DNA from 4 places in the Rhodoplanes sp. SY1 genome. Region 3 is predicted to be linked to each of the others. Evidence: predicted binding sites of a transcription regulator. Region 3 holds the regulator's gene; each other region holds the start of a gene.
The links. The regulator PhoB, encoded in region 3, activates phosphate uptake and scavenging genes when phosphate is short. The targets are predictions, from matches to a motif close to TGTCATNNANCTGTCAT.
Positions count from the first base shown of each region.

Region 1: a site for PhoB is predicted at 2,090-2,106, ahead of ABTU92_RS18250 (YdcH family protein). Genes of this name have one in related genera too.
Region 2: a site for PhoB is predicted at 2,866-2,882, ahead of ABTU92_RS14970 (DUF2794 domain-containing protein). Genes of this name have one in related genera too.
Region 4: a site for PhoB is predicted at 1,695-1,711, ahead of ABTU92_RS01715 (ceramide glucosyltransferase). Genes of this name have one in related genera too.

Region 1 is NZ_JBEOMB010000068.1:7,869-12,563, forward strand. It holds gene ABTU92_RS18240 (Bug family tripartite tricarboxylate transporter substrate binding protein) at 1-792, opposite strand, end outside; gene ABTU92_RS18245 (PadR family transcriptional regulator) at 1,076-1,699, shown strand; gene ABTU92_RS18250 (YdcH family protein) at 1,861-2,037, opposite strand; gene ABTU92_RS18255 (YdcH family protein) at 2,327-2,530, shown strand; gene ABTU92_RS18260 (GGDEF domain-containing protein) at 2,771-3,514, opposite strand; gene purE (5-(carboxyamino)imidazole ribonucleotide mutase) at 3,731-4,201, shown strand; gene ABTU92_RS18270 (5-(carboxyamino)imidazole ribonucleotide synthase) at 4,201-4,695, shown strand, end outside.
Region 2 is NZ_JBEOMB010000053.1:21,577-26,271, forward strand. It holds gene acnA (aconitate hydratase AcnA) at 1-1,151, shown strand, start outside; gene ABTU92_RS14965 (DUF1223 domain-containing protein) at 1,469-2,473, shown strand; gene ABTU92_RS14970 (DUF2794 domain-containing protein) at 2,901-3,284, shown strand; gene ABTU92_RS14975 (Bax inhibitor-1 family protein) at 3,385-4,146, opposite strand; gene ABTU92_RS14980 (Bax inhibitor-1/YccA family protein) at 4,430-4,695, opposite strand, start outside.
Region 3 is NZ_JBEOMB010000100.1:53,248-57,942, reverse strand. It holds gene ABTU92_RS22235 (aspartate aminotransferase family protein) at 1-116, opposite strand, end outside; gene ABTU92_RS22230 (GcrA family cell cycle regulator) at 480-980, shown strand; gene phoB (phosphate regulon transcriptional regulator PhoB) at 1,257-1,961, opposite strand; gene phoU (phosphate signaling complex protein PhoU) at 2,018-2,731, opposite strand; gene pstB (phosphate ABC transporter ATP-binding protein PstB) at 2,791-3,612, opposite strand; gene pstA (phosphate ABC transporter permease PstA) at 3,637-4,695, opposite strand, start outside.
Region 4 is NZ_JBEOMB010000005.1:108,789-113,483, forward strand. It holds gene ABTU92_RS01705 (class I SAM-dependent methyltransferase) at 22-708, opposite strand; gene ABTU92_RS01710 (UDP-2,3-diacylglucosamine diphosphatase) at 761-1,543, opposite strand; gene ABTU92_RS01715 (ceramide glucosyltransferase) at 1,734-2,864, shown strand; gene ABTU92_RS01720 (hypothetical protein) at 2,963-3,517, shown strand; gene ABTU92_RS01725 (SDR family oxidoreductase) at 3,639-4,418, shown strand.

The DNA of each region.
Region 1 (4,695 bases), on a different contig from region 3:
GGCCGAGAAGCCCGGCAGGCCCGCCTCGGCGACGGCCGGGACGTCGGGCAACAGGGCGCTGCGCGTCTTGCTCGTCACCCCGAGCGCGCGCAGCGTGCCGCCCTTGACGTTGCCGAGCACCGGGACGATCGGCACGATCATCATCGACACGTGGCCGCCGACGAGGTCGTTCAGGGCCGGTGCCGTCCCCTTGTAGGGGATGTGCGACAGCTTGATGCCGGCCTCCTTGGCGAACAGCTCCGCCATGATGTGGCCGACCGTGCCGGCGCTCGACGAGGCGTAGTCGAGCTTGCCGGGGGTCGCCTTGGCGAGCGTGATGAACTCCGCGATCGACGTCGCCGCGACCTTGGGATTGACCACGAAGACGCTCGGCGACACCCCGATCATACCGATCGGGGCGAAGTCCTTGCGGGGATCGTAGCCGGCGTTGCGGTAGACGCTCGGATTGATCGACAGCGTCCCGGTGTAGCCGAGCAGCAGCGTGTACCCGTCCGGCACCGCGCGGGCGACCGCCCGGGTCCCGATATTGCCGCCGCCGCCGCCGCGGTTGTCGACGATCACCTGCTGGCCGAGCGCCCCCGACATCTTGTCGGCGACCACCCGGGCCGTGGCGTCGTTGCCGCCGCCGGCCGGGAACGGCACGATCAGGGTGACGGGCCGGGTCGGAAAGGCCGCGTCCTGGGCCATCGCCGGACCGCTCGACAACCCCCCGGCCGGGTCAAAAAACACGAGACTGAAAAACGAGATGGTCGCGAGCGCCAGCACCCGGCGCCGCGAGACGTCCCCGCGCATTTTTATCTCCTTGTGAGTTCCTCGCGCGCCCAGCGAACCAGTCCCGGTGCGCGTTCGCAAGTGCATCCGAAGAGGCCCTGGAAAAATATGTTAGATATATCTTGTGGTATAGCGCGATCCGTTCTATCTCACGATATATCTTGAGAAGGAGAGCACGATGCACGACCACCATTGCGACCCCCGAGAGGGGCATAGGGCGGGACACGGAGCGGGACATCACGGGGGCCACCACGCGCGCCATCACGGGCCGCACCGGAAGGGACACCACGACCGGCACGGCGCGTTGCACGCCGAGCGGGACGACCTGCACCCGGACCATTGGGCGGCGGGCCAGCACGGCGGCGGCCGCTCCGGCCGCGGCCGCTTCGGCGGCGGGCCCGGCTTCGGCGGCCGCGGCGGCGGCGACTTCGCCCGGGTCGGGCGCATGCTGGCACAGGGCGACCTCCGCCTGCTGGCGCTCGCTCTCATCGCCGAGCAGCCGCGCCACGGCTACGAGATCATCAAGGTCCTGGAAGAGAAGACCGGCGGCTGGTACGCGCCGAGTCCCGGCATGGTCTACCCGACCCTGACCTTCCTGGAGGAGGCGGGTCACGTCACGGCGCAGACCGAGGGCAGCAAGAAACTGTACACCATCACGGACGATGGCCGCGCCCATCTGGCCGAGAATCAGGCCGTGGTCGACGCCGTGCTGGAGCGACTCGCGGCCATCGGCGAGAAGGCCGAGCGCTGGCGGCAGCGGGCCGAGCGCGAGGACGGCGGGCGCGGCCCGCGCGTGTCCCGCCTGGTCGATGCGGCGGTCGACAATCTGCGCGACATCGCCGCAGAGCGGTTCGGTCGCGACGCCGAGACGGAGGCCCGGATCGTCGAGATCCTGGCGCGGGCAGCGGCCGAGCTGCGCAAGATCTGACGTCTTCGGATCGTCGATCGCAGCAGTCGGGCACGACAGATGCGCAGACGATCGCCCCACCGGTCGCGCACGAGCTGCTTCTCAAAAAGAGAACCGCCGGCCTCGTTTCCGAGAGCCGGCGGATCTACCAAACACAACGATGAATTATTCCGAACTAATCCTCAGTGTACGCTGCTCAGGTGCTGCATCCGAACGATGGCGTCCTTGAGCTGCAGTTTCCGACGCTTCAACTCGGCGAGCTGGAGATCATCGACTGACGGATGCTGGAGCGCATCATTGAGTTCCGCTTCCAGCATCCGGTGCCGTTGTTCGAGTTCAGCAAGCGAGAGCGTGGCCATGTGCCTTTTCTCCTCATGTCAGATTGCTGCCTGACGTTGACAGTCTGCCACGATGACACTTTGGTGTCGACGAGGATCGACACCGCCCCGCACGACACCGTTTCGTGATCGTTGCCGTGATCGAGTCGGGCCGCCCTGTGAAACTTGAAAAAACGACGCTGCCGGGCGATACATGCGGCGACAGGCCGCGATCACGTTCGACCCGGGCATGACAGGACCGCGGCCAGTGCAGCGGTCCCACGGTCCCCGACGGTCCGGTGACCGACCGTCCGGTGGCGAACGCGGTCCGATGAACGAGAACGAAGCCGACCTCAAGGGACAGCTCGAGCGCCTGCGCCAGGAGCATCGCGACCTCGACGTCGCGATCTCGGTCCTGCAGGACACGCCCGGCTCCGACATCCTCCAGGTGCAGCGCCTCAAGAAGCGCAAACTCTGGTTGAAAGACCGGATCTCCTTCATCGAAGACCAGATGACGCCCGACATCATCGCCTGATCGGCGGCCGGCTGTCGTCATGCTGCCTGCCCCCGTGCTCGGCGTGCCCCGGACAAGGGGTGGCGGGCGCAGCCCGACACCCCGCAGAGCCGGGGCCCAGGGGAGGCACGGCGAGAAGTTCGCGACGGACCAGACGATCGAAGGTCCGAGCCGGCGGCCCCTCGGTCCCGGCTCGCGCCGCATCGCTTCGCGCTGCAGCGCGTCCGGGACACGGTCACAGCGCTCGACGACAAGCCGGCGCTAGCCGCCCCGGCCACTCCGCCGGCGCTTGCGCGCATACATCGCGGCGTCGGCGCGGGCGAGCGCCTCGGCGGCGGCGTCCGGATCGGTCAGTGCGGCCGTGCCGGCCGAGGCGCCGACCGCGATCTCGCCCTCCCGCCACGGCACCCGGGCGGCCGCGATCATGGTTTCCAGCATGGCCGCCTTGGTCTCGGCATCGGGGTCCGAGAGGTTCCACAAGAGCACCGCGAACTCGTCACCGCCGAGCCGGGCGACGAGATCCGAGGCGCGGACATGGCCCTGCAGCACCGCCGCGACGGCCTGCAGCACGGCGTCGCCGGCGGCGTGGCCGTGGGTGTCGTTGACCGGCTTGAAGCCGTCGAGATCGAGATAGACCAGCACCAGCCGGCCACCGTAGCGCCGCACATGGGCACTCGCGCGGAGGAGCTCGCGCTCGAAGCCGCGGCGGTTGAGGAGGCCGGTCAGCGGGTCGCGATCGGCATGCGCCTCGAGCTCGGCGAGGCGCGCCCGCATCGCGGCCAGCTCGGCCTCGAGCCGGGCGACCTCGCGGGCGAGCGTCTTGGCGACGTCCGCCTCGAGTCGGTCGGCCTCGTCGGCAAGCCGGCCCGGCTGCGATCGCCCCGGCGCTTTGCGGACGGCAGCGGCGAGCGGGGTCGACGGCTCCTCGGGCGGCCGCGTCGGCGCCGGCTTTCGGCCGGCCGCCCCGGTCCGCTGCGTCTGCCGTTCCGCCGTCTTGCCCCGCATGTCCCGGCCGCCGCGCGCCCTGTGATGCTCTCCGCTGTACGTGATTCGCGACTCCGGCCGAAGCGACGGCCGTTTCGGCGCGTTCGGCCGACCGGCTCGCTTGCCGCCCGTTACCCCAGCCGATAAAACCCGCGCGTCGACCGCGCGGCGGTCCTTCCTTGTCCGAGAGAGCCATTGTCCGAGAGAGCCGTGGCCGCGACCCCGGTCGCCATCATCATGGGCAGCCAGTCCGACTGGGCCACCATGCGGCACGCCGCCGAGACGCTCGCCGCGCTCGGCGTCGGCCACGTCACCCGCATCGTCTCGGCCCACCGCACGCCCGACCGGCTGGTCGCCTTCGCCAAGGGCGCCAAGGCGGAAGGCTTTCAGGTGATCATCGCCGGCGCCGGCGGCGCCGCCCACCTGCCCGGCATGACGGCGGCGATGACGCCGCTGCCGGTGCTCGGCGTGCCGGTCGAGTCGAAGGCGCTCTCGGGGGTCGATTCGCTCTACTCGATCGTCCAGATGCCGCCCGGCGTGCCGGTCGGGACGCTCGCCATCGGCCGCGCCGGCGCCATCAACGCGGCGCTGCTCGCGGCCTCCATCCTGGCGCTGCACGACGCAGATCTCGCCGACCGGCTCGACGCCTGGCGCCGCCGGCAGACCGAGTCGGTCGCCGAGGCGCCGTCCGAGGAGGCCTCCGCGTGATCGTCGCGCCGCGTCCGCTCGGTCCGGACGCCACCATCGGGATTCTCGGCGGAGGCCAGCTCGGCCGCATGCTGGCGCTCGCCGCCGGCCGGCTCGGCTTCAAGTGCCACGTGCTGTGCCCGGACCCGCAGTCCTGCGCCTTCGACGTGGTGCGCCGGGTGACCGAGGCCGACTACACCGACAAGGAGGCGCTCGACCGCTTCGCCAACGACGTCGACGTGGTCACCTACGAGTTCGAGAACGTCCCGGCCGAGACGGCGACGTTCCTGTCGGCTCGAAAGCCCGTCCTGCCCGACCCGAAGATTCTCGCGACCACCCAGGACCGGCTCACCGAGAAGAATTTCGTCACGGCGCTCGGCATTGCCACCGCCCCCTATGCGGCGGTCGACGATCGCGCCGCGCTCGACGCGGCCCTCGCCGCGCTCGGCCGGCCGGCCGTGCTGAAGACGCGGCGGTTCGGCTACGACGGCAAGGGCCAGGTGACGATCCGGCCC
Region 2 (4,695 bases), on a different contig from region 3:
TGCCGGCCGAGATCTCGAAGTCGATCAACGAGAACGACCTGGTCGCCGCGGCCGTGCTGTCGGGCAACCGCAACTTCGAGGGCCGGGTCAATCCGGACGTGCGGGCGAACTATCTCGCCTCGCCGCCCCTGGTCGTCGCCTACGCCATCGCTGGCAACATGAACTTCGATCCGGTGAAGACCCCGCTCGGCGTCGACAAGGCCGGCAAGAAGGTGTTCCTCAAGGACATCTGGCCGACCAGCAAGGAGATCGCCGCGGTCGTCAAGAAGGCGGTGACCAAGCAGCTGTTCGCCAAGAAGTACGCAGACGTGTTCAAGGGCGACGCCAACTGGGCCAAGATCTCGGTCAAGGGCGGCCTCACCTATGCGTGGGACAACGGCTCGACCTACGTGCAGAACCCGCCCTACTTCACCGGCATGGGCAAGACCCCGGGCGCGACCAGCGACATCGTCGAGGCGCGCGTCATCGGCCTGTTCCTCGACTCGATCACCACCGACCACATCTCGCCGGCGGGCTCGATCAAGGTGACGTCGCCGGCCGGCCAGTACCTGATCGACCACAAGGTGAAGCCGCTCGACTTCAACCAGTACGGCACGCGCCGCGGCAATCACGAGGTGATGATGCGCGGCACCTTCGCCAACATCCGCATCAAGAACCAGATGGTGCCGGGCGTCGAAGGCGGCGTGACGATCCACTACCCGTCGAAGGAGCAGATGCCGATCTACGACGCGGCGATGCGCTACAAGAGCGAGAATGTCCCGCTCGTGGTGTTCGCCGGCAAGGAGTACGGCACCGGCTCGTCGCGTGACTGGGCCGCCAAGGGAACGGTGCTGCTCGGCATCCGGGCTGTGATCGCGCAGTCGTTCGAGCGCATCCACCGCTCCAACCTGATCGGCATGGGCGTCGTCCCCCTCGTCTTCGAGGAGGGCACCTCGTGGCAGTCGCTCGGGCTGAAGGGAGACGAGCGGGTCACGTTGCGCGGTCTCGGCGCCGATCTGAAGCCGCGCCAGACGCTCACGGCCGAGATCACCATGGGCAACGGCAAGGTGAAGAAGGTGCCGCTGATCTGTCGGATCGACACGCTCGACGAGCTCGAGTACTTCCGCAACGGCGGCATCCTGCACTACGTGCTGCGCCAGCTCGCTGCCTGATCGGCGGACCGCATCACCGATCGGCCGTCGTGCTCGCGCGGCGGCCGATCGTCCACGACCCGAATCGAATCGCCGCGCGAATCGCCGATCGATTCGGTGCAATCCTGTGTGGCTACGCGCAAACACGGCCTCACTCCGAAGTGAGTGGCGGCCGACGCCGAGGCCGTACTATCCAGGTCGTGCGGCGACGATCGTGTCGCCGCCCCGCGCCCTCCGGACGCCGCAGGCCCTTCGAGGACAACACATCCGGTCCGTCGCAACGGACCGCCCGGTGCGCCGCCCCCGCGGACGCGCCTCATGTGATGACGAGGTCGACCATGACAACGAGACGCGCGCGATGGACCGGCGGTCTCGTGCTCGGCCTGATCGGATCCGGCCTCGTGATCGCGCCGGCCTGCGCGCAGCCTTCTGCCCCGTCTCCGGGCCAGGCGCCCGCCGCCCAGGCACCCGTGACGCAATACGCACCCGTGATCCAACAAGCGCCCGTGACGCAAGCGCCCGCCGCCGCGCCACCGGCGACCCGCTCCCTCTCGGTACAACCGCCGCCGTCGGCCGGCGCTCCCCAGCTCTCCTCCGCCCAGTCCAGCCCGGCGCTGCCGGCGGCGCTCGGTGGTCAGGTCCGCGCCGTGGTCGAGCTGTTCACCAGCCAAGGCTGCTCGTCCTGCCCGGCCGCCGACCGGGTGCTGTCCGAGCTCAAGACGGACCCGACCCTCGTCGCGGTCAGCCTGCCGATCACCTACTGGGATTATCTCGGCTGGAAGGACACGCTCGCCGATCCGCGCCACACCGCCCGCCAGACCGCCTACGCGCAGGCGCGCGGCGACCGCTCCGTCTACACGCCGCAGGTGGTCGTCAACGGCACGGTGCATGCGCTCGGCAGCGACCGGACGGCGATCGAGGCCGCGGTGACGCGCGGCCGCGCCCGGGGCATGGCGATGTCGGTTCCGGTGCGCGTGTCGGTCGCCGACGGCAAGGTGTCGGTGAGCACCGAGGGCGCGCGTCCCGCCGTGGCGGCCGGCACCGGTGCCCCCGTCCCGGCGACCACCGGCGAGGTCTGGCTGCTCGGCGTCAGCTCGGCCGTCGAGGTCGCGGTCGGCCGCGGCGAGAATCGGGGCCGCACCATCGTCTACAGCAACGTCGTGCGCCGCTGGGTGAAGCTCGGCGACTGGACCGGGGCGCAGCGCACCTGGTCGGTGCCGGTCGCGGATCTGCGCAGCGAGCGGATCAGCGAGAAGATCGACGCGGTCGCGGTGCTGATCCAGGGTGGCACCGCCAAGGCGCCCGGTGCGATCTACGGTGCGGCCTTCGAGCGGCTGCACTGACGACGCGCCCTGCGCGCCGGAACAAAAAAAGAAGGGCCGGCAGGACCGGCCCTTTTGCTGTCTATCGGGATGATCCCGGACGGGCGGCCGAAGCCGCTCCGTCCATCGACGCCAGGGTCCGGCCCTTACGAGCCCGGGGGGCTGGGGGGCTGAGGAACCGGTTCTCTTCTCGGACCGGACCCTAGGCCGACGCTGATGTGATCGCATCCCGGCCCGGCCGGGGCGCGGCCGAATTCCGGCAAACTTATGAAGCGATTGACGAATGCGTGATCGGTCCGTGAGAGGCCGTGACCGCGGCGTTGCCGGAGGGGCGGCGGGGCGGCACGCACCGCCCGGGCCGCGGCCAGACGTCGTCCCGGTCGCCCTTGCTCTCCGGCGGCCCGAAGGTGATCATGACGGGACGACGACACTCACCAGGAGGAGCCGGATGAGCCTCGAGCTTGGCGACACTGACCCGAGCGAGTCCCGCGCGGGCGAGGGAGCGGTGCTCGCCGCGTTCCCCGCCACCCCCTCCCGCGTCACCTTCAACAAGTTCGAGCTCTCCCGCATCCTCGGCCTCTATGGCCGCAAGGTCGCGTCCGGAGAGTGGCGCGACTACGCCATCGATTTCCACAAGGACCGGGCCGTCTTCTCGGTGTTCCGCCGCACCGCCGAGGTGCCGCTCTATCGCATCGAAAAGAATCCCAAGCTGTCGCGCCGCCAGGGCGCCTGGCGGGTCGTCTCGGCGACCGGGCTGATCGTCAAGGTCGGACACGAGCTCGACCGCGTGCTGCGCGAGCTCGACCGGGTCAGCCTGCGCGTGGTGAGCTGAGGGCGGACGCCGCGACCGCGCGGTCTCGGAAACGAAAACGCCCCGGCGCAAGGCCGGGGCGTTTCGTCTCGGGAGCGTGTCTTGGGTGCTGCCGGCCGCGTCAGCGGCGGTCGCCGACCAAGCGGAGCAGCATCAGGAACAGGTTGATGAAGTCGAGATAGAGCGAGAGCGCGCCCATCACGGCCTTGCGGCCGGCCAGCGTGCCGTCGTCGTTCACGTCGTACATCTCCTTGATCTTCTGGGTGTCCCAGGCGGTGAGCCCGGCGAAGATCAGCACGCCGGCGACCGACAGCGCCCAGTCGAGCCCGCTCGACTTCAGGAACATGTTGACCAGGCTCGCGATGATCAGGCCGAACAGGCCCATGATCAGGAACGAGCCCATGCCCGAGAGGTCCTTCTGGGTCGTGTAGCCCCACAGGCTCAGCGCGCCGAAGGCGGCGGCCGAGATGAAGAACACCCGGGTGATCGACGCCGCCGTGTAGACCATGAAGATCGAGGCGAGCGACAGGCCGAGCAGGCCGGCATAGACGAAGAACAGCGTGCGGGCCGTGCCGGCCTGCAGGCTGTTGATGCGGAAGCTCAGGAAGAACACCAACCCGAGCGGGGCGAGCACCAGCACCCACATCAGCGGGCTGCCGAACAGCGTCTGCCCGAACGCCGTCAGGCCGGTGATGTTGCCGGCCGCGTCGGTGACCACGGCGAGCTGATAGGTCAGCCACGCCGTGATGCCGGTGAGCGCCACGCCGAGCGCCATGTAGTTGTAGACGGTGATCATGTGGGCGCGCAGGCCCTGGTCGACCGCGGCGGCGCGGTCGCCCGCATAGCCGCGGGACGCGATGGTATGGCGATCGAAGTCCGACATGGGGGAAGATCCTTTCTGTCCACCCGAGGGCGGGCTCGGGGGGAGCCCGCACCCATCAAACCTGGCCGGAATGTAGGACGCCGGCGCGTCGCGGTGAAGCCCGCCGGGGCGTCGCGCCGCATGACATTTTCGCCATCGGGCGACGTCGTAAACGGATTTTCTCTTCGCGCAGGCCCTTCGGAGGGCTACGCGGCGGACCGCGCGTAGCCCTGGCGTCTAAAAACGAACCGGGGCCGCGTGGCGGCCCCGGTCGGTCGGTCGACGCTCGCGTCCAGCCGCGGCGTCACTCCTCGCGCTGCCCGAAGAGCTGCAGCAGCATGGTGAAGAGGTTGATGAAGTTCAGGTAGAGCGACAGCGCGCCCATGATGGCGGAGCGCTCCATCACCTCGCCCTCCATGGCGCCGTAGATGTACTCGTTCTTCAGGCGCTGGGTGTCGTAGGCGGTGAGGCCGGCGAAGACCAGCACGCCGATCACCGAGATGATGAACTGCATCATGGTCGAGCCGAGGAAGATGTTCACCAGGCTCGCGATGATGATGCCGAACAGGC
Region 3 (4,695 bases):
GCGACGCCGCAGTGACAATCGAGGTAGCGCTCGCCCGTGGTGGAGACGAGCCACGCGCCCTCGCCTCGCTCGAAGGCGAGGTCAGCGCGCGCGTAGGTCGGCAGCAGATGCGACATGGCCGAACTTCTTATGGCGACTCGTGAATCGAGCGGCCCACGAAATGAATCGTGCCGCCTCGGGGGCGGCACGGACGGTACATTTTAGGTCCGGGCCGCCCGGTGTCAACCGGACGCGCCGCATCCGTCATCGCACGTACGGACTCGAAAGGGCCATGAATTGTGGATGCAATACTGGGGACTCTTGCGGGGGACTCGCGCGATATTGTAGCGTTTTCTTCGCTATCATACGACATCTCGTGCGGCGGACTGCTCTCTAAGTTTCACGTCTGTTCCTGCGTACCCGCCGGTGGAGAGGCACCGCCGCGCGGCGATGACGGATTCGACGAGAGTGATCTCGCGCCACGGGGCGAAGAGGAACACATGTGGACCGACGAGCGCGTGGAACTTCTCAAGAAGCTTTGGAACGACGGTCTCTCAGCGAGCCAGATCGCCGTCGAGCTCGGTGGAATCACACGCAATGCGGTGATCGGTAAGGTTCACCGGCTGGGCCTGTCCGGGCGCGCCAAGAGTCCCGCGGCGGCGGTGCCGCGGGCCAGGAAGCCGCGCGCGGCGGCGCCGGTGCTGCGCGTCGCGCGGCCGGCGATGCGCGGCAACACGGCGCTGGCGCGCGCCCCCGTCTACGAGGTCGAGTACGAGCAGGAGGTCGAGGCGGTCGCCAATGTGGTGCCGATGGGCCAGCGCTGCACGCTGCTCGAGCTCGGCGAGGGCAAGTGCCGCTGGCCGGTCGGCGATCCCGGCTCGACCGACTTCTTCTTCTGCGGCGGCCGGACCAGCGAGGGGCTGCCCTATTGCGGCTACCACGCGCGGATCGCCTATCAGCCGGTCGACCGGCGCCGCGACAAGCGCCTCGGGCGGATCTGATCCGCGACGAGAACGGCGTCCGGCCCAGCCGGCCGCCGAAACGCCCTGCGCCGGACGACGAGACGGTGTGCGCCGGATGACGTCGTTGCGGGATCGCGCGGCGGCCTGCGGCCCCGCAGTCCGGCCATGTCGCCGATGCATTCCGCGCGATGTCGGGGGCGCACGCCGTTCGCGAGTGCCCCGCGAGGCATTCGAGCCGGTGAGCTGCGGCGGCTCGCGCCGCCGCTCGCGGTGTCACGCCGCAGGTATCACGTCGCAGGTATCACGCCCTGGGCGTCACGCCTCGGCGCCGCCGTAGCGGTCGTTGAGGGCGTAGCCGGCGCCCCGCACGGTGCGGATCGGGTCGGAACGCTGGCCGCGATTGAGCGCCTTGCGCAGCCGGCCGACATGCACGTCGACGGTGCGCTCGTCGATATAGACGTCGCGGCCCCACACCCGATCGAGAAGCTGCTCGCGTGAAAAAACGCGGCCCGGGTTCTCCATCAGGAACTCGAGCAGACGGAACTCGGTCGGGCCGAGCGGCACGTCACGCCCCGCCCGCGCCACCCGCTTCTTGTCGCGGTTGAGCTCGATGTCGCCGGCGGTCAGCACCGACGCGACCCGCTCCGGCTTGGTGCGGCGGAGCAGCGCGCGGATGCGGGCGAGCAGCTCCGGCACCGAGAACGGCTTGACGATGTAGTCGTCGGCGCCGGTGGCGAGGCCGCGCACCCGCTCGCCCTCCTCGCCGCGCGCCGTGAGCATGATCACCGGGAGCTGCTGCGTCTCGGTGCGGGCGCGCAACCGCCTGATCAGCTCGATGCCGGACAGGCCGGGCAGCATCCAGTCGACGATGGCGAGATCCGGGGGGCTCTCCTTGAGACGGAGATCGGCGTCGTCGCCGCGGCCGGCGGCGTCGACCGCGTAGCCCTCGGCCTCGAGATTGTAGCGCAGGAGCAGCGTCAGCGGCTCCTCGTCCTCGACGATCAGAATGCGCGCGGCCATCGGCTTCAAGGTCCTCTCGGGAATAGCGGTCGCCCGGCGGCGGAGGCGCGTGTCCGTCAGGCGTCGAACGGAACCACGGTGCTCGACGTCGTGTCGCTCTTCGGGCGCTCGTCGAGGAGCGACTTGCCCTCGATCATGTAGTAGACCGACTCGGCGATGTTGGTGGCGTGATCGCCCATCCGCTCGATGTTCTTGGCGCAGAACAGGAGGTGGATGCAGATGCCGATGTTGCGCGGATCCTCCATCATGTAGGTGAGGAGCTCGCGGAACAGCGAGTTGTTGACGGCGTCGATCTCCTCGTCGGCCCGCCACACGGCGACCGCCTTCTGCAGGTCGCGCCGCGCGTAGGCGTCGAGCACGTCCTTGATCTGCGACAGCACCAGCTCGGTCATGTGCTGGACGCCGCGCATCACCTGCTGGGCGCGGAACTCGTGATCGAGCACGACGACCCGCTTGGCGATGTTCTTGGCGAGGTCGCCGATCCGCTCGAGATCGTTGGAGATGCGCATCGCCGCGACGATGTCGCGCAGGTCGACCGCCATCGGCTGGCGGCGCGTGATGGTGAGCACCGCCTTGGCCTCGATCTCGCGCTGCAGCGCGTCGATGCGCGAGTCGGCGGCGACCACGAGCTGGGCGGCCGCGAGATCGCGGCGGTCGAGCGCCTCGGTGGCGTCGGAGATCTGCTGCTCCGCCATGCCGCCCATCTCGGCGACCATGCGGGCGAGATCCTGCAGGTCGGTGTCGAAGGCCTTGTGGGTATGTTCGCCCATCGGGGGATTCTCCGGAACGTCGGTTTCTCGGTCGTCGTCTTCGTCCGCCGCCACGGCGGTCACCCGAAGCGACCCGTGATGTAGTCCTGGGTCCGCCGGTCCTTCGGCGTGGTGAAGATGTCGCTGGTGACGCCGATCTCGACCAGCACGCCGAGATGGAAGAAGGCGGTGCGCTGCGACACCCGGGCCGCCTGCTGCATCGAGTGGGTGACGATGACGATCGTGTAGTTCTCGCGCAGCTCGTCCATCAGCTCCTCGATCTTCGCGGTGGCGATCGGATCGAGGGCCGAGCACGGCTCGTCCATCAGGATGACCTCCGGGCTCACCGCGATGGCGCGGGCGATGCAGAGCCGCTGCTGCTGGCCGCCCGACAGGCTGGTGCCGGAATCGCCGAGCCGGTCCTTCACCTCCTCGAACAGGCCGGCCCGCTTGAGGCTGGTCACCACGATCTCCTCGAGCTCGGCCTTGTTGCGGGCGAGCCCGTGAATGCGCGGCCCGTAGGCGACGTTCTCGAAGATCGACTTGGGGAACGGGTTCGGCTTCTGGAACACCATTCCGACGCGGGCGCGCAGCTGCACGACGTCGAGCTGCGGGTCGTAGATGTCGCGGTCGTCCATGGTGATCTTGCCGGTCACCCGGCAGCCCACGATGGTGTCGTTCATCCGGTTGAGGCAGCGCAGGAAGGTCGACTTGCCGCAGCCGGAGGGGCCGATCAGCGCCGTCACGGCGCGCTCCTGGATGTCGAGGTCGACGTCGCGCAGCGCGTGCTTGTCTCCGTAATAGACGTTGACGCCCTGCGCCACGATCTTGACCGGGTTGCCCGCCACCGCGGCGGCCGCGGCGACCGCGGTCGCCGAGTCGAGCTGGACCATGCTGTTCATCGGGCGGGACTCCCTGTCACCTGATCACCACCGGCGCTCGAACCGCTTGCGCAGCAGGATCGCCGCCCCGTTCATGACGAACAGGAACACGAGCAGAACCATGATGGCGGCCGCCGTCTTCGCCTGGAAGGCGATCTCGGGCAGGTCGGACCACAGATAGATCTGGACCGGCAGCACCGTCGCCGCGTCCGTGATGCTGGTCGCCGGCTCGACGATGAACGCCACCATGCCGATCATCAGCAGCGGTGCGGTCTCGCCGAGCGCGTGCGCCATGCCGATGATGGTGCCGGTCATGATGCCCGGCATCGCCAGCGGCAGGACATGGTGGAACACCGCCTGCTGGTGCGATGCGCCGACGCCGAGTGCCGCCTCCTTGATCGACGGCGGCACCGCCTTGATGGCGGCCCGCGACGCGATGATGATGGTCGGCAGCACGAGCAGCGCCAGCACCAGGCCGCCGACCAGCGGGGCCGAGCGGGGCAACCCGAAGAAGCTGAGGAACACGGCGAGGCCGAGCAGGCCGAACACGATCGATGGCACCGCGGCGAGGTTGTTGATGTTCACCTCGATGATCTCGGTGAGCCGGTTCTTCGGCGCGAACTCCTCGAGATAGATGGCGGCGGCGACGCCGATCGGCAGGCACAGCACGAGCGTGACCAGGAGGGTCAGGGCCGAGCCGACCAGCGCACCGCGGATGCCGGCGAGCTCCGGCTCGCGGCTGTCGCCGGCCGTGAAGAACATGGTGTTGAAGCGGTTCTCCACCATGCCGCGGTCGCGCAGCGCCTCCAGCCAAGCGACCTCCTGGTCGGAGACCTTGCGATTGGTCGCCGGCGTCAGATAGGTGACGAGCTGCCAGTCGCCGGGCCGCGCCGCGGCGCCGGAGGCGAGCGGCAGCAGCACCTCGCCGGCGGCGGCGCTCGCGCCGATGCGGCCGAGCTTGACGAGACCGCCGTCGACGGCGACCAGCAGGCTCGGCACCGTGGTGTCGAGCGGCTCCTCGGCCGCGGTCGCCTCGAAGCGCGTCTGGAGGGCGGCGGCCGTGTTGGTCAGCTCGGTCATTCGGGCCGAGAGGCTCGTCACCTC
Region 4 (4,695 bases), on a different contig from region 3:
AGCGGAATTGGCTGCGACAAGCTACGCCGCGGCGCGCGCGGCCTGATCGGGCAGACGGCGGAAGCGCACCAGCGTGTAGATGCCGAGCGGCTTGATCGGCCGCCGCTCGATCAGCGCGACGGCGCCGTGCCGCTCCGCCCAGGTGGCGAGCCGGGCGAACGGGAACTCCGGCCGCAGCCCCATTTTTCGCGCCGGGCGCGCGAGCAGGCGCTCCAGCACGGCGGTCAGCCCCTTCTCCGAATAGAGATGGTTGACCAGGATGATCTCGCCGCCCGGCCGCACCACGCGGGCGCATTCGTCGAGCACGCGCTCCGGATCCGCGACCAGCGTGATCACGAACTGCGCGACGACGCAGTCGAACGTCCGGGCCTCGAAGGCGAGGTCGGTCGCATCCATCACCATGACGGATTCGACGTGCGGGAACCGCCCGGTGGCGAGCCGCGCCTCCGCCTTGGCGACCATCGGGGCCGACATGTCGATGCCGACGACGCGAGTCGAATGATCGTAGTCGGAGAACGAGAGCCCCGTCCCCACTCCGACCTCGAGAACCCGGCCGCCGACCCGGCGGGCGGCCTCCGCGGCGGCGCGCCGGCCGCTCTCGAAGATCGGCCCGCACACCATGTCGTAGAGCGGCGCCCAGCGGGCATAGGCCTTCTCCATCACGTGGCGTTCGGGATCCGCGATGGTGTCGGGACGCGACTGCGACATCGGCAACTCCGGAAGAGCGATAATGATCAGGACGACCGCTGCGGCGACGCGATCACGCGGCCTGAGCCGCGATCGTCGCCGGCTCGGGCTCGACGCTCTCCAGCCGCTTCGTCCAGGAGATGATCTCGAACCGGCCGTCGAAATGCTCGGCCACCGCGGTGCAGCTCTCCACCCAATCGCCGCAATTGATGTAGTGGGTGCCGAAGCTCTCGTGCATGATGGCGTGATGGATGTGGCCGCAGATCACGCCGTCGACGCCGTGGTGCTGCGCCTCCGCGGCGAGCGTCTTCTCGAAGTCGCCGATGTAGTTGACGGCGTTCTTCACCTTCAGCTTCGCCCACTTGGAGAACGACCAGTAGCCGAAGCCGAGCCGCCGCATCAGCCCGTTGACGAGGCGGTTGAGCGTGATGGCGAGATCGTAGGCCTTGTCGCCGAGCAGCGCCAGCCAGCGCGCCTGCGAGATGACGAAATCGAACAGGTCGCCGTGGATGACCAGATAACGCCGGCCGTCGGGCGTCTCGTGGATGGCGTGCTCGACCACCTCGATGCCGCCGAAATGCGTGCCGTAATAGCCGCGCAGGAACTCGTCGTGATTGCCCGGCACGTAGATCATGCGGGCGCCCTTGCGGCCCTTGCGCAGGAGCTTCTGGACGACGTCGTTGTGGGCCTGCGGCCAGTACCAGCTCGACTTCAGGTGCCAGCCGTCGACGATGTCGCCGACCAGATAGACCGTGTCGGCCTCGTGCCAGCGGAGAAAGTCGAGCAGCTTGTCGGCCTGGCAGCCGCGGGTTCCGAGATGGACGTCCGAGATGAACAATGTGCGGAAGCGCCGCAATCCGTTCTCCGTCACGCCCCGCCCCCTTCAATGATCGCATCAATGATCGTGAACATTTCCGGGTTCTGACAGAGTCCTGTTGCGGTTCGATGACGCACCGCACGGCGTCTGTGAACCGCACCCGAGGTGAGCCGCATCCGATCGGTGGTGCCGTCATCGCATCGTCATGCAGGCGTTGTAGTCGCCGGACATGACACTCCTCGGACTCGCTGTCGCCTTCTGCGGCCTGACCGTGCTCGTGCATGTCGCGAGCGTCGCCATCGCATCGTGGCGCTGCCGCGCGCCCTCGCGCCCGCTGGCGCCGATGCCCGGAACACCACCCGTCACGGTCGTGCGGCCGGTGTGCGGCATCGAGAACTTCATCGAGGAGACGCTCGCCTCGACATTCCGGCTCGATTATCCCGACTACGAGATTCTGTTCTGTGTCGCCTCTCCGTCGGACCCGGTGATCCCGCTGGTCGAGACGCTGATGGCGCGGCATCCGCAGGTTCCGGCGCGGCTGCTGATCGGCAACGATCCGGTCAGCAGCAATCCCAAGCTCAACAACTGCGTGAAAGGCTGGCACGCGGCGCGCCACGACTGGATCGTGCTCGCCGACTCCAACGTGCTGCTGCCGGCCGACTATCTGCAGCGGCTGCTGGCGACCTGGCGGGCCGACACCGGCCTCGTCTGCGCGCCGCCGATCGGCAGCCGGCCGGACGGCTTCTGGGCCGAGGTCGAATGCGCCTTCCTCAACACCTATCAGGCGCGCGCCCAGTATGTCGCCGACACGATCGGGCTCGGCTTCGCCCAGGGCAAGACGCTGTTCTGGCGCCGCGACGTGCTGGAAGCCGGCGGCGGCCTCGAGGCGCTCGGCGCCGAGGTCGCCGAGGATGCCGCCTCGACCAAGGTGGTGCGCGGGCTCGGCCTGAAGGTCCGCCTCGCCGACGCGCCGTTCGAGCAGCCGCTCGGCCGCCGCCGCGCCGCCGAGGTGTGGCGCCGGCAATCGCGCTGGGCGCGGCTGCGGCGCGCCTGCTTCCCGGGCTGGTTCCTGCCCGAGATTCTCACCGGCGGCGTGTTTCCGGGCCTCGCCTTGGCGATCGCGGTCGCCGCGCTGGACGGCCCGGTGCTGCCGCTCCTGGTGCTGTTCTGGCTCGCCTGGTACGGCGCCGAGATGGTGCTGGCCCGCGCCGCCGGCTGGCATGTCGGCCGCTGGTATCCGCTGCACGGCCTGCTGCGCGATCTGATGCTGCCGGCGCTGTGGCTCGACGGCCTCCTGGGCCAGTCCTTCGAGTGGCGCGGCAACGAAATCAGGGTCGAGGCCGACAGCCGCGCCGTCTGATCGCGCGCTCCGCTACCGTCGTTCCGGGTCGCACGGAACCTGTCCGGATGGGCCGACTTGGCCCCTCAGGACAAATTTCCAGCGGGCGGGAGCGACCCATGCGGACCAGCCTCACACGACACGTTTCGACCCGGACCTCTTCGACCCGGACCTCTTCGGCGCGCACCGCCGCGCTCGCGGCGCTCGCCGCGCTCGCCCTTGCGGGAGGCTCGACCCTCGCCATGGCCCAGGGTGGTGGTGGTGGCGGCGGCGGAGCCGGGGGTGGAGCGGCCGGCGGGGGAGCCGCAGGCGGGGCCTCGGGAGGCGCGGCGGGAGGCGCGGCCGGTGGCGCCGCGACCGGAACCGGCTCGGGCAGCTCCGGGATCGCGCCGAGCGGCACGCCGAGCGCCGGCGTCCCCTCGACCGGCTCGGTGTCGACGGGCGGCACCCCGATCGCGCCCGGCCCGGCGCATCCCGGCCAGGGGCTGAACAGCCCGGGCACGGCGACGACGCCGACCGGCCGCGGCACCACCGGCGCGTCGGTCGGCCCGACCCTGCCGAACAGCTCGGCCGCCAGCGGGTCCGGCACCTCGACGCCCTCGCTCAACGGCATGGGCACGCCCGACATCATGAACGGCATGCCGCGCAACGGCACCAACACGCCGGCGCGCTGAACCGGGGCGTCACGGGCCATCGCGGGCCGCCTCTTGCGGCCGGTCGTCTCCTGGTATCTGGTCTCGGCATCGCGGCGCTCCGCCGCCCGATCGTCAGGACCTTCGCCGCAGGACGACCGCCATGGATCTCGGACTCGCCGGCCGCACCGCCATCGTCTGCGCCTCCAGCCGCGGGCTCGGGCGCGCCTGCGCCCAAAAGCTCGCCGAGGCGGGCTGCACCGTGGTGATCAACGGCCGCGACCGTGATCACCTCACCGCGGTCGCCATCGAGATCGCCGAGAGCACCGAAGCGGCCGTGATCCCGGTGGTCGGCGACGTCGCGACGGCGGAGGGCCAGGCGGCGCTGCTGGAGGCGTGCCCGACGCCCGACATTCTGGTCAACAACAATGCCGGCCCGCCCTTCCGCGACTTTCGCGAGCTCGATCGCGAGGCGATCCTGAAGGGCGTCGTCGCCAACATGGTGGCGGCGATCGAGCTGACCCAGAAGGTGATCGACGGCATGCGGGCGCGCCGCTTCGGCCGCATCGTCAACATCACGTCGGGCTCGGTGAAGATGCCGCTGCCGGGGCTCGATCTCTCCTCCGGGGCGCGCGCCGGGCTCACCGCCTTCATGGCCGGCGTCGCCCGCACGGTCGCGGCCGACGGGGTGACCATCAATGCGCTCCTGCCCGGCATTTTCGAGACCGACCGGCTGAAGGCGATGATCGCGGCGACGGCCGAGCGGCGCGGCGTCGCCCCCGATTCGGTCGCGGCCGAGCGGCTCGCCACCGTGCCGGCGCGCCGGCTCGGCACGCCCGAAGAGTTCGGCGCGGCCTGCGCGTTCCTGTGCTCCACGCACGCCGGCTACATCACCGGCCAGAGCCTGCTGATCGACGGCGGCGCGTTTCCCGGCGCGTTCTGAATTCGACGCGCACAGCCCGCGCTCCGCCTCGTCCTGAGGAGCCCGCGCAGCGGGCGTCTCGAAGGACGCGACCTCGACTTCGGCGACGATCCCAGCTCGTCCGCTGACGCTGGCGGGCTCGTGGCCTCATGGTTCGAGACGCCCTCCTTCGGAGCGCTTCTCACCATGAGGATCCGCGGTGTCGGCCTGAGCGACCAAAAAAACGGGCGCCCGCAGGCGCCCGCTCTTTCTGGACGGTGTTTTTTGTCCGGAAGTGGCTTCCGGCACGCGGCCGGAG